Regions from separate parts of the Paenibacillus sp. W2I17 genome, predicted to be linked through region 1. Evidence: predicted binding sites of a transcription regulator. Region 1 holds the regulator's gene; the other holds the start of a gene.

Region 1 (6,293 bases):
TCACATCAGATGTTTCGTAGATAAGCGGATTGTACAAGAGTAAGATTTTTTCAAATCCAACTGCCAGGAAATTACCCATGTTCAAAATCAATAACGTCACAATCGTTGGCAAGATCCCTGGTAACGTTACATGAATCGTTTGCTTCCACCGATTGGCACCATCGATACGCGCAGCTTCATACAAAGAATCATCAATGGTTGTCAGTGCAGCCAGATACAGAATCGCTCCCCAACCCATACCCTGCCATACCTCAGAAGTGATATAGATTGTTCTGAACCACTCAGCCCGCTGCATAAAAGGAATATTGTCTCCGGTGAAGAAAGCCACCAGTCCATTAATGGAACCATTCACTGCTGTCAGCTGCAGGATCATACCCGCAACGATAACGATGGACAGAAAATGAGGCAGATAAGACGCGGTCTGTACAAACTTTTTGAATCGTTTACTCTTCACTTCGTTAAGCATCAAGGCAAAAATGATTGGAACCGGGAATGTAAAGAGTAACGCAAGTCCGCCCAACATCAGCGTATTACCGAATACTCTCCAGAAGGTGGGGTCCTCAATGAACATTTTGAAGTACCTTAATCCAACCCACGTTTCTCCAAATATACTTCCCCCGGGAACAAAACGTCTGAACGCAATCACATTACCTAATCATCGGCCCATATTTGAAAATAAGGAGATAAATGATGGGAAGGATTAATAGTGAATACAGCTGCCAGTCTTTGCGGAACAAGGTTGCTGCCGTTCGTAATCTGCTCTCTTTACGTAAAGATGTCATGGTTAACGTTGTTTTAGCGGTTTCCGACTCCATGTGTTTTCACTCCGATCCAGGACTTGATAAGTAAGAGTAATTCATGTACATTTCCCATCGTTTCTCCTCTTGTAGAAGACAACAAATCCTTCAACTTCACCCCCACTACGAAATAGATAAATGCTAAATGTAAGCGATATCATTTTGATGTGTTATGTAGAATCACACAATCCAAGGTGCTTCACATCATTAATTAGCACTTACTAAGTGGTGTGATCTCCAAATCGAAAGAAGCTTTTTCAAAATATTAAGCGCTTACAATCAATCGAAAATAATAAGCAATAACTCCCTGCTTCCATTTAATGAAGTAAGTCAAAAAGAAATTGCTTTAGGACAATCTAAATACTAGTCATACTAGTATGTTAGTTATATTCTAATCCAGCTTCCCTCTAATTTCAATAACTTTTAGCAAAAAAAATGGAGATCTCATTTAACAAGGTAATTTAGTCAACAAGCTCAAATAAAAAAACATTGGTAACTTCAAGAACGACATCATCGTTCTTTGAAGCTTCCAATGTTTCAGGGTGCTGAGGAAAGATGTTATAGCTGATCCGCTCAGAAATTAGCAATAAGCTGATCCAGTTCAGATAAATGCGTTATTTCGTGGTCAGGCGCATACGTTTCATTGTTGGTCTTATGCTCACGGTTAATCCATACGGATTGGATGCCAGATGATAAAGCACCACGAATATCAGTCGTTAACTTGTCCCCAACCATCATGCTCTCTTCGGGTTTAACACCCAGTTTACTCAAAGCATGTTCAAATATCGATGGATCTGGTTTTCCTTTTCCGAAGTTACCAGAGATAATAATCTCATCAAAGAAAGGAGTTAATTCAGGTACACCATCCAATTTCTCTTGTTGCAAAGCAGGACAACCGTTCGTTAACAACAACAGTTTGTACTTTCCTTGTAACTGACGCAAGGTATCCATCGTTTCTTCGTATACATGAGGTCTGGATCTCCGTTCTACTCCAAACTGCGTGGCCAGTTGTTCAGCAAGATCTTCCCGATCTATACCCAACTTCAACAAGCCACGACGCCAGGATTCTTTACGGTAAACTGGAGCAAGCTGTTCCAACTGACGGAACTCAGGTTGATCCCCACCAGTAAAGTTAGCCCAAAGGCCTTCAAACGGATTGATTCCAATCATTTTAGTGAAAGGAAAGGTTTCATATGATTCATACAGTCCACGTGCCTCATTACGAACAGCTTCTTCAAGTTCTTCTGGTTTGACCCCAGTCTCTTGCGCTGCGATTAGACAAGTCTCATGAAAAGCTTCTCGAACACTACGCTCATCCCACAATAAAGTATCATCCAGGTCGAACAAAATCGCTTTTTAACGCCATTCCGATCATCTACCCCTTTATGCAATAATTACTTTTCGACGGTTTCCACGGTGATCTGGTGTGCTTTTGCAAACTTCAGCAAACGTTCTGCAATCGCATCAGTATCGTAACGGTTCAATAACTTGGTAAACACCCATCTTTTCCCGCGACTGTTATGTTCGATAACAACTGTACCTGGTTCAATTCTGAATTTGACAATATCATCAACCCCAATTGAACGTTCACGATTACCCTTCGTCGTTATAATCCGATTACTGCTAATTTTGATGTATGGACGACGAAGCATGAAGATGACTGCCAAAAATACGTAAAGCAGCATGGTCACCCAGTCCCAGGTTGTCATCGGAGCTTGCACAAGGAACGTGCTCATAAACAGATACAAAAAGGCGAGACCAATCAAAAATATAGGGAACAAAAGGCTGCGTCCCTTAAAGACTTCTTCACCTGGTGTACCTGTGATTGGTTGACCACTTTTTTTGCGTTGCTGATTTAACTGCTTGGAATTTTTCTTAACCGTTCTCTCGAACGAACGCGACATGAGAATCCCCCTTATGTGTCTTTGTATCGGCTTACATAACTGTAAACCAACATTTCCCCCTATAAATTGCACACTCAAAATAACAGGAAGAAACCTAAATATCATAATGATATCATTAGGTTTCGTTAGTGTTTGAGTTTGCCTTGGTGGCCTTTGTCATTCTCATCATCAACAATCTCAATGGTATCCAGTTGTTGTCTGAAATTACTGCGAATATTACTCAAATAAATCTCTCTTAGCTCGGCACGTTCAGCAAGTTCTTCCTCCGACAATCCAGTGGACTTTTGCTTACGAGCCAATTCGTTAATACGTGCTACCAGACTATCTATATCCAAGCTTGTCCCCTCCAAAAATACAAAGTCATATTAACTTTGCCATTATAAAGGCTGCTTGTCAAGCTGACACGCGCTAACACTCATTGATGTGCATTTTATTCTGCAAATTGCGGTAGAGCTAGTACTTGTCCCACTTGGATGGAAGTTGTATGAAGTTGATTCACTTTCTTAATTGCTTCTATATAAATACGTGTATCCATATTTGTCGGTTTATGTTCCAAAGAAATACTCCATAATGTTTCCCCTTGTGAAACAGCTATCTTTCCTCCAGGCAGAACATCATTCTCATTGCCGGCAAATACAGTTAAGACGGTGCTGCATCCAATAAATATAATCATAGAGGTAATGGCTACCTTTAACATCCATGAAGAAATCTTGAAACGCGCTAAAACCTTCTTGTAGTTCCCTATGTTAGACTTCACCAGTTCCGAATTCATTGGTTCATAAATGCTTTGATAAGTAGAATATCTCATTAAACACCCGCCTCCAAACGTTTGTTCCTATCTGTTGAAATCAATATAACACGAACACTTGTTTTGTTCAATAGATTTTTAGAACAATTGTTCGCTTCTTTTTTGAAGGAGAAATATCTTATTTCGCTTCCTTTTGCAAAGCATTTGCAGTATTATGCTCTGACTTTTGGACAATTTCTGTTCTATAAGTTAAAAAACACTGATTTAATGCTATTTTATTTAGAACTTATGTTTGTACGAACGGAGGTTCTATGTTATAATTTTCCCAAACGTTACTAAAATGGGGTTGATACGGTATGTCGAAGATATCCAGCAGGCAGCAGGCTATTCTGGAGTTTATACGAAATGAAGTCCGGTTGAAGGGGTATCCTCCTTCCGTACGGGAAATTGGTGAAGCTGTTGGACTGGCTTCCAGCTCAACAGTACATGGACATTTGGATCGTTTGGAGAAAAAAGGTTTGATCCGACGCGACCCTACCAAGCCAAGAGCCATTGAGCTTTTGAGCCAGGAAGAATCTGAGCATTCTCATCAATTTGCTCATAGCGTTGCACGTATTCCTGTTGTTGGTAAGGTTACAGCCGGGGTTCCAATCACTGCAACCGAGAACATTGAAGACTACTTCCCTCTTCCTACACATTATGTAGGCGAACAAAAAGTGTTTATGCTTTCAGTAGTGGGAGATAGTATGGTGGAAGCTGGAATCGTTAATGGAGATTACGTTATTGTCCGTCAACAGCAAACTGCTGATAACGGTGATATCGTCGTTGCAATGACTGAAGACGATGAAGCTACAGTGAAAACGTTCTATAAAGAGAAAGATCATATTCGCCTTCAACCGGAGAATGCGACCTTCGAACCTTTACGTTTGAAACATGTTAGTATTCTGGGTAAAGTCATTGGCCTTTTCCGAGATATTCATTAATATTTAACTTGAGTAACAAAACTAGATGTAATGAAATACGAAAGAGGTTGTCCTGATCAACAGGACAACCTCTTTTTTTTCATGTTAATGTTATTTTTGCGGCTAATTATTCACTGCGTTTCAGAACACTCTTGTGATGCGAGAACACATCATAGCTCTGTTTTCCGTGATATGAGCCCATACCGCTCTCTCCTACACCACCAAACGGGAGATAGTGTGAAGTCATATGAGAAAGTGTGTCATTAATACATCCCCCACCGAAGGATACTTGATTCAGAACCTGATCCTGCAGTTGCTCATCCTGTGTGAAGAGATATAGCGCCAATGGTTTTGGCCGGCGAACAATCTCATCCAGCATTGGGTTCAGGTCACTGTACGTAAATACAGGAAGAATCGGACCGAAGATCTCTTCTTGCATGACAGCTGATTCCCAGTTCACATCACCAATTATCGTCGGCTCAATAAGAAACTGCTCACGTACAGAACGCCCACCAATTAGCGTTTTGCCATCTGTGAGGAATCCCGACAACCGATCAAAGTTACGTGCATTGACAATATGGGGAAAATCAGCGTTCAGTAACACATCATCCCCAAATTTATCTTTGATCTCTGCGCCAATCAGATTGATCAATTCATCATGAACTTGTTCATGCACAAGCAAGTAATCCGGAGCAACGCAAGTTTGCCCTGCATTCAGGAACTTACCACGAACAATACGCTGAGCCACCAGCTTCAGATCTGCATCACTGTGCACAATAGCAGGACTCTTACCACCCAACTCAAGAGTTACAGGAGTCAGATGCTCCGCAGCTGCCTTCATAACAATGCGACCAACACCCGTGCTGCCAGTGAAGAAAATATAATCAAACTTCTCTTTCAACAATGCTGTACTAGCCTCAACTTCTCCTTCCATTACCGCAATATACTCCTGAGGGAAGATCTCCTGAATCAGATCATACGTCAGACGAGATACAGCTGGTGTTAATTCAGAAGGCTTGATAACTGCACAGTTACCGGCTGCAATTGCTCCAATCAGTGGACCAAAGGCCAGTTGGAAAGGATAGTTCCAAGGTGCAATAATAAGAGCCACTCCGTATGGTTCAGGGTAAATGGTACTCACCCCATCCGGCATAGCCGAATTGGTTGGGACTTGTTTTGGTGCAGCCCATTCCTGCAGATGTTCTAATGCAAAATCCAGTTCACCCAGAACAATGCGAATCTCGGAACCGTAAGCTTCCGCCTCAGATTTGTTCAAATCTGCCCGAAGTGCATCTTGAATCCGTTGCTGATACTTTTCAATTCCCTTTCTAAGCTGTTGAAGCGCATTAATTCGATACTCGATATTTTTAGTTTGTCCTGTATAAAAAAATGTACGTTGTTCTGTCACAAGTTGTTTTGCCTGATCCATATTAACATCTCCAATTAATTATTTAAAATTAAATTGCTAAAAATTAAATTAAAGTATACCTCTTCTATATGAAACTTTCAACATACAAATGAAACATCCATTTGTATGTATTTGAACGATGGTTGGAATTTTAAATGAGTGAAAGCTAGTATTCCCTCCTATTCGTGGCTATTAGAATTGCTAAGGAAACTTGATTAAAATCTTTTGCTTCAGACAGTTTAATGCACTGTAGAAAGAATTCTAATCTCAGTTTCTCCTTAATAAGTTAGTAGATAAATGACAATCGTTTTGCGCTAAAACAAACATGAAGTGATACAATTCATCAGATGGAGAGGTTTAGTTACCATACAAAAATACTCCCCTTTTATTAATGAAAAGAGAGTTTTACGGTTTACCATTATCTAAATCGACGAACAAACGTGTTTTGTTATATAAATGTAAGCCTTGGTTACA
Region 2 (6,293 bases), 6.2 Mb from region 1:
CCTTCTTTTGCAAAAAAATAAAATAAAGATATCGAAGTTGATGGGGGAGAGCACGATGAACAAAAAAGAAATTTCAGCAGGCGGAGTTGTTTATAGAACAGGGGAAGACGGACGTCTTCAAATTCAGCTTATCGTAGATCGTTATGGTAAAACAACTCTCGCCAAGGGCAAAATGGAAGATGGAGAAACAATCGAACAGACAGCACTACGCGAGATTTTGGAAGAGACAGGTATGGTGGGTCGCATTGTAGAGCCGGTTGATATCATTGCTTATACGTACCAACATGCAGATTTTGGCCCGGTGGACAAGGAAGTTCATTATTATCTCGTTGAAGCCGAGAGTGGTAATCTACAGCCTCAGATTGAAGAAATCAAGGGTGTGGATTGGTATGCTCCGGAAGAAGCATGGTCCTTACAGCAGCAGAACGGATATGATAATAACGATGATATCTTGCGTGTAGCCCTGAACAAGTTAGGCATTAACGTATAACGCATTATTGTTCGAGTCAGTTAGCCGCGCGCTCTGTGGGTATGGATAGGCAGATCATCAAGCCACGGGTGACTTCGCCGCTGGGGCGTGGACCGGTGGTTTTTTGTGCCAGATTGGCAAGTAACAGAATGGCAAAGCAAGCAGTGAACTGGTGATGTTAAAAAGGGTCTGGGCATGCGCAATCTGTGCCCCGTTGTCCGCTGACAGCCAGGCCGAAGCTGCATGCAGCTGGCCGATCAGCGGCATAAACAGCAGCGCTCCCGCAATGTTTAATACAACATGGGAGGCTGCAACAAATTTGCCTGCGGATGCTCCGCCCGCGGCAGCAATCACAGCGGTGATGCAGGTCCCCACATTGGACCCGATCACAATGGCGATACCGATCTCCACAGGCAATACCCCTGTGGCTGCGAGCGTAATCGCCATGCTAATGACAGCTGCGCTGCTGTGAATGAGCGCTGTCAGACAGGCACCTGCCAGGAAGCCCCACCACAAGCTGTCGGCCGACCGGTCGAGAAACCATTGAAATACGCCCATGCTCCGCAAGGGCAAGGCAATGGATTGCATCACCTGAATGCCTGTCATAACAAGTGCAAATCCCGCAGCTGCGAGGAAGCTGTACTGGATGTTAAACAGAGTCTGACGCGTGCGTTCAGGAGCGGCCAGATTGCGTTCACCAAGAACAACAAACATGGCCCAGCCCGTTAGCGACAGGACGAGTAGCGGCAGGGAAGCGCGTCCGATCTGCAGTCCCACCAGCTCCGTTGTCAGGCATGTCCCGATGTTGGTGCCAAGGATGATGCCAAGTGTGCGTCCATAGGTAATTAATCTGGCATTAGCCAGTCCAATGGTGAGTACGGTGACCGCAGTACTGCTCTGTAACAGGGCCGTTGCGCCCGCACTGAAGGCCATGCCTTTCCATGGAGCAGAGGTGGCACGATTGAGCCAACCTGCCAACATGGGCCCTGCCATGCGCTGCAAGGCGGTTTCCATCAACTTCATGCCACCAAAAAAGATAATAAGCCCATAGAGTAGGGGCAAAATCACATCTCTAAACATAGAAACATCATTCCTTCCGTCCGGGTTCCTTAACTCATCCTATGAGTAAGAAAAGACAACCATGACAAGCCTAAAGGAATTCAGAGGGAAGCGACCTAAATTACCCCACCCCAATTCGAAAGATACGATGATTCGTGCAAACGTAGCGAAGAAGACGAAATTGTTACCGAAGAAGCAAAGCGGTAGCGCCAACATGCTCTTAAACTGCCGCACCCCAATTCGAAAGATACGGTGATTCGTGCAAACGTAGTGGAGGGGACGAAATCGAATCTGAAGAAGCGAAGCGTGCGCCTTTGTCTCCGGATTTTCCCTTTAAAAAAGGGAATCAAAAAAATCTGGAGACAACAGCGATCGGAAGATCGATTCGTAACCGGAACGTCACTTAACTGCCGCACCCCAATTCGAAAGATACGGTGATTCGTGCAAGCGTAGTGGAGGGGACGAAATCGAATCTGAAGAAGCGAAGCGTGCGCCTTTGTCTCTGGATTTTCCCTTTAAGAAAGGGAATCAAAAAAATCTGGAGACAACAGCGATCGGAAGATCGATTCGAACCCGGAACGCCATTTACGCGCCGCACCAAACCTATCTTTTCAACTAACTATGAAAGAAGTGGATCTACCTTGCCATCAGTTACACTCGAACGTAGTCGCAAAAAGCGGCTTGAACATGCACATCCATGGATATTTAACAATGAAATTGCCTCTGTTGACGGAAACCCGGAGCCGGGAGATCTCGTCAATGTATTGAATCATCAAGGTCGCTATCTGGCGACAGGATATTACAATCCCGCATCTCAAATCACAGTAAGAGTTGTAGCGTATCAACCGCTGGAGTCCGAACAGATGGACACCGCGTTCTTTGCAGCGCGTTTCCGCGATTGTTTGCGTCATCGGGAACGCTTTATCCAGGATGGCGAGGCATATCGTCTCGTTTACGGTGAAGCTGATTTTCTGCCAGGATTGATCGTTGATCGGTTCGGCAGCATCCTCGTTGTACAGTTGCTTACACTTGGCATGGATCGTTGCCGTGAAGCCATTGTACAGGCACTCATTGAAGTAATGCAGCCGGAAGGCATATATGAGCGCAGTGATGTCTCGATTCGTGAACTGGAAGGTTTGGAGCAGACCAAAGGTCCACTGTACGGAGAGTGCCCACGACATGTCACGGTTACAGAGAATGGACTACTCATTAAAGTGGATATCGTGGAAGGGCAGAAGACAGGTTACTTCTTCGACCAACGCGAGAATCGTGCAGCGATCGAACCGCTCATGAAGGGTTGGGGCTACAAGAGTGGAATCACACTACAAACGACCGAGCAGGATGGCACACAGCAGATGTTGCCTGTGAATAAAAGCGGTAAGGTAGTTACATTCCCTTATTGGGACGGTGCCACCGTACTGGAGTGCTTCTCACACACGGGAAGCTTTACGTTGAATGCTTGCAAGTATGGAGCCAAAAAAGTGACTTGTCTTGATATTTCGGAGCATGCCATTGAGAGTGCACGAACAAATGTAGAGCTGAACGGTTTCACAGACCGGGTCGAATTCGTAGTTGCTGATGCATTTCAGTACTTGCGTGAACAAGTGAAGGGGCTGGATGAACGTACCGCACGTGCACGTGCAGGCGAACAGAAAGTGGATACATCCAAAGCGCTGGCAGCTGGCGGTAAAACATTTGATGTCGTCATCCTCGATCCTCCTGCATTTGCCAAAACGAAATCAGCAGTCAAAGGTGCATGCCGTGGATATAAGGATATCAATCTGCAAGGAATGAAACTGGTCAATGAGGGTGGATATTTGGTAACAGCCAGCTGTTCGTATCACATGCGTCCAGACCTCTTCCTGGATACGATTGCTGATGCAGCGGAAGATGCAGGCAAAGTGCTTCGTTTGATCGACTGGAAAGCAGCCGGTAAGGATCACCCGCAAATTTTGGGCGTGGATGAAGGACATTACCTGAAATTTGCTATTTTCGAAGTGCGCAGTAAAAAGAATTAATCGTATGATTTCCGTTTCCAATCAAGTATAGATCAAGTCAAAAGTCCACAGTGTGATAGCTGTGGGCTTTTTGCTGTTTTGCTGTGTTAACGGAGATGATCTCCGGTTTTACCGAATAGTGGCAAACGTATGTTCCGAACCAAGTCAGATATGTTATACTGGGAATTAAAATCTTGTACGTGTGGTTTGGAGGATTAGACATGTCCGTTCGTTTTGTTATTGGCCGGGCAGGCAGCGGCAAAAGCTCGCTGATTACCCGGGAAATTACAACCCTGCTTCAACAAGAACCGCAAGGTAAACCTTTGATTTTACTCGTTCCGGAACAGAGTTCTTTTCGAACAGAGCAGGCATTGGTGTCTTCTGGAGCAATTAAAGGTACGATGCGTGCAGAAGTGCTGGGCTTTCGCCGTTTAGCCTATCGCGTAATGCAGGAAGCCGGCGGTTCAGCTCGTATTCCGATCGGAGCCGAAGGCAAAAAGATGCTGCTCTATAAAGTCATCCAGCGCCGTAAGGAAGAATTGAAGCTGTTTGGTGCATCCGGCAGCCAGCTGGGTTTTATAGGCGAATTAAATGACTTATATAGTGAATTTAAACGTTATGAAGTTGATCCAACATTGCTGGAAGACGGGCTGTCTGGAGGGAATACCTCATCCACTTCGCCGATTCTGGAGGACAAGTTGCATGACTTGAATCTGATATATCGTGACTATGAACAGGAACTGACCAATTTATATATTGATGATGAAGACACGTTGACTGAGCTGACAGATCGTTTGTCGGAAAGTGCATTGCTGCAAGATGCCCAGATCTGGATTGATGGTTTTCAGGGATTCACGCCACAGGAGATGAGTGTGATTGGTCGACTGATGTTGCAGTCCTCTTCCGTGACCATTGCACTGACATTGGATCGTCCTTATGATCACGGCGCACTGCCTGGGGAACTGGAACTGTTCTATCCCACGGCAAGTGCCTATGCGCGCCTGAAAGGGATGGCTGACGAACTGGGTATACCGAGCGATATAACCGTGCTAGATTCGGAGATTCCACCGAGATACAAGGATCGTCCGGGACTTGCTCATCTGGAGGCTGGTTTCGACCGGCGAATTCGTTGGAAAAGTGAAGGCCTTGATTCCGGAATCCGACTGGTTGCAGCGGAGAACCGACGTGCTGAGATGGAGGGGGCACTGCGTGAGATGCGGCGCCTGGCACAAAACGAAGGTGCGCGTTACCGGGATATGGCAGTACTTGTCCGGCAGTTGGATACCTACGCTGATATAGCTGAACCTCTATTCAGGGATTATGGCGTACCCGTCTTTCTGGACCGCAGAAGAAATGAACTTCATCATCCATTGTCCGAGTTTATCCGTTCCGCACTGGATATTGTTCGGCGCCACTGGCGTTACGAGGATGTATTTCGCTGTGTCAAAACGGATCTGCTGCTTCCGCGTGATGGTTCCATCACTCGTGAAGATATGGACCAGCTTGAGAATTATGTACTGGCTTGTGGTATTCACGGGTATCGCTGGACTGACGGCAAACCGTGGAAGTATGTACCAAGCCTGTCGCTCGAAGACAACGGTCAGGATGGCCGTAGTCGAGGACGGGACCAGATGCTTTCTTTAATGGAGAGTTGCCGAACGGTCATTACAGATTCCTTGGGTGTTTTTGAGAAACGAATGAAAAAGGCAAAGACAGCCAAAGCCCAGTGCGAGGCACTATACAGACTGCTGGAAGATGCTGAGATTGCATGGAAGCTGGAGAACATGTCTGCTGAAGCTAAGGCACAAGGTGACCCCGAACGGTCGAGAGAACATCGGCAGATGTGGGGAGCTGTGCTGGATTTATTGGATCAGATGGTCGATATGATGGGGAATGAACGGCTGGATATCACGCTGTTTGCCGGGATGATCGAGACCGGATTGACGGAACTGAAGCTGGGTCTGGTACCACCAGCACTTGATCAGGTACTGGTTGGTTCCATGGACCGAACACGTCTTCAGGACATCAAATACGTATTTATCCTTGGCGCCGTTGATGGTGAATTACCCGCCGTACCTCAGGATGATGGCGTATTAACGGAACTGGAAAGAGCGTTACTGACGGAAAGAGGTGTGGCGCTTGGACCAAGTGCAACAAGGCAGATGCTGGATGAACGTTTCCTGATCTATACGGCACTTACAGCCGCAAGCAGCCAGTTGTGGCTGAGTTACCCGGTTGCTGATGATGAGGGGAAAGCACTGCTTCCTTCCGAGATTGTCCGCCATGTACGGAAGATGTTTGGTTTACAAGAACAGCCATTGCTCGCTCAACCACCGATTGCGAACTCGGAAGAGGCGCATTGGTCCTATGTCACCCATCCAGGTCAGAGTCTGTCTGCGCTCATTGGACAATTGCGCAAATGGCGCCGAGGAGAAGAAATCCCTGAAATGTGGTGGGCGGTCTACAATTGGCATGTATCTCGGGAGACAAGCAGACCTCAGCTGGAGCGGTTGATGGGATCGATCTTTTATCGTAATCGAGCATTGCCACTACGTACAGCTACCAGTCGCAGACTGTATGGTACAGAGGTGAGGACGAGTGTCTCGCGAATGGAGCGGTTTGTTGCTTGTCCGTTCTCTCATTTTGCTTCGCATGGGCTACGCCTCAAAGAACGGCAATTGTACCGCCTTCAGGCTCCTGATATCGGACAGCTGTTTCATGCTGCACTAAGCCAGCTAGCTATGCGGTTGCGTGAGGAAAACCGTAGT

Evidence for each region. Region 1 encodes LexA, which represses DNA repair genes until DNA is damaged. Its sites were predicted from a motif close to CGAACATATGTTCG; they were not measured.
Region 2: addB (helicase-exonuclease AddAB subunit AddB) is a predicted target of LexA. The motif match lies at 3,669-3,682, and genes of this name have one in related genera.

Annotation. Positions count from the first base shown of each region.
Region 1 covers NZ_JAUSXM010000001.1:484,355-490,647, reverse strand. The annotation lists partial or broken gene QF041_RS02255 (ABC transporter permease) at 1-782, opposite strand, end outside; gene QF041_RS02250 (HAD family hydrolase) at 1,371-2,147, opposite strand; gene QF041_RS02245 (hypothetical protein) at 2,192-2,701, opposite strand; gene QF041_RS02240 (DUF896 domain-containing protein) at 2,827-3,036, opposite strand; gene QF041_RS02235 (LysM peptidoglycan-binding domain-containing protein) at 3,132-3,509, opposite strand; gene lexA (transcriptional repressor LexA) at 3,806-4,432, shown strand; gene QF041_RS02225 (aldehyde dehydrogenase) at 4,539-5,840, opposite strand.
Region 2 covers NZ_JAUSXM010000001.1:6,675,769-6,682,061, forward strand. The annotation lists gene QF041_RS29675 (NUDIX hydrolase) at 56-490, shown strand; gene QF041_RS29680 (Na/Pi cotransporter family protein) at 548-1,549, opposite strand; gene QF041_RS29685 (class I SAM-dependent rRNA methyltransferase) at 2,170-3,546, shown strand; gene addB (helicase-exonuclease AddAB subunit AddB) at 3,747-6,293, shown strand, end outside.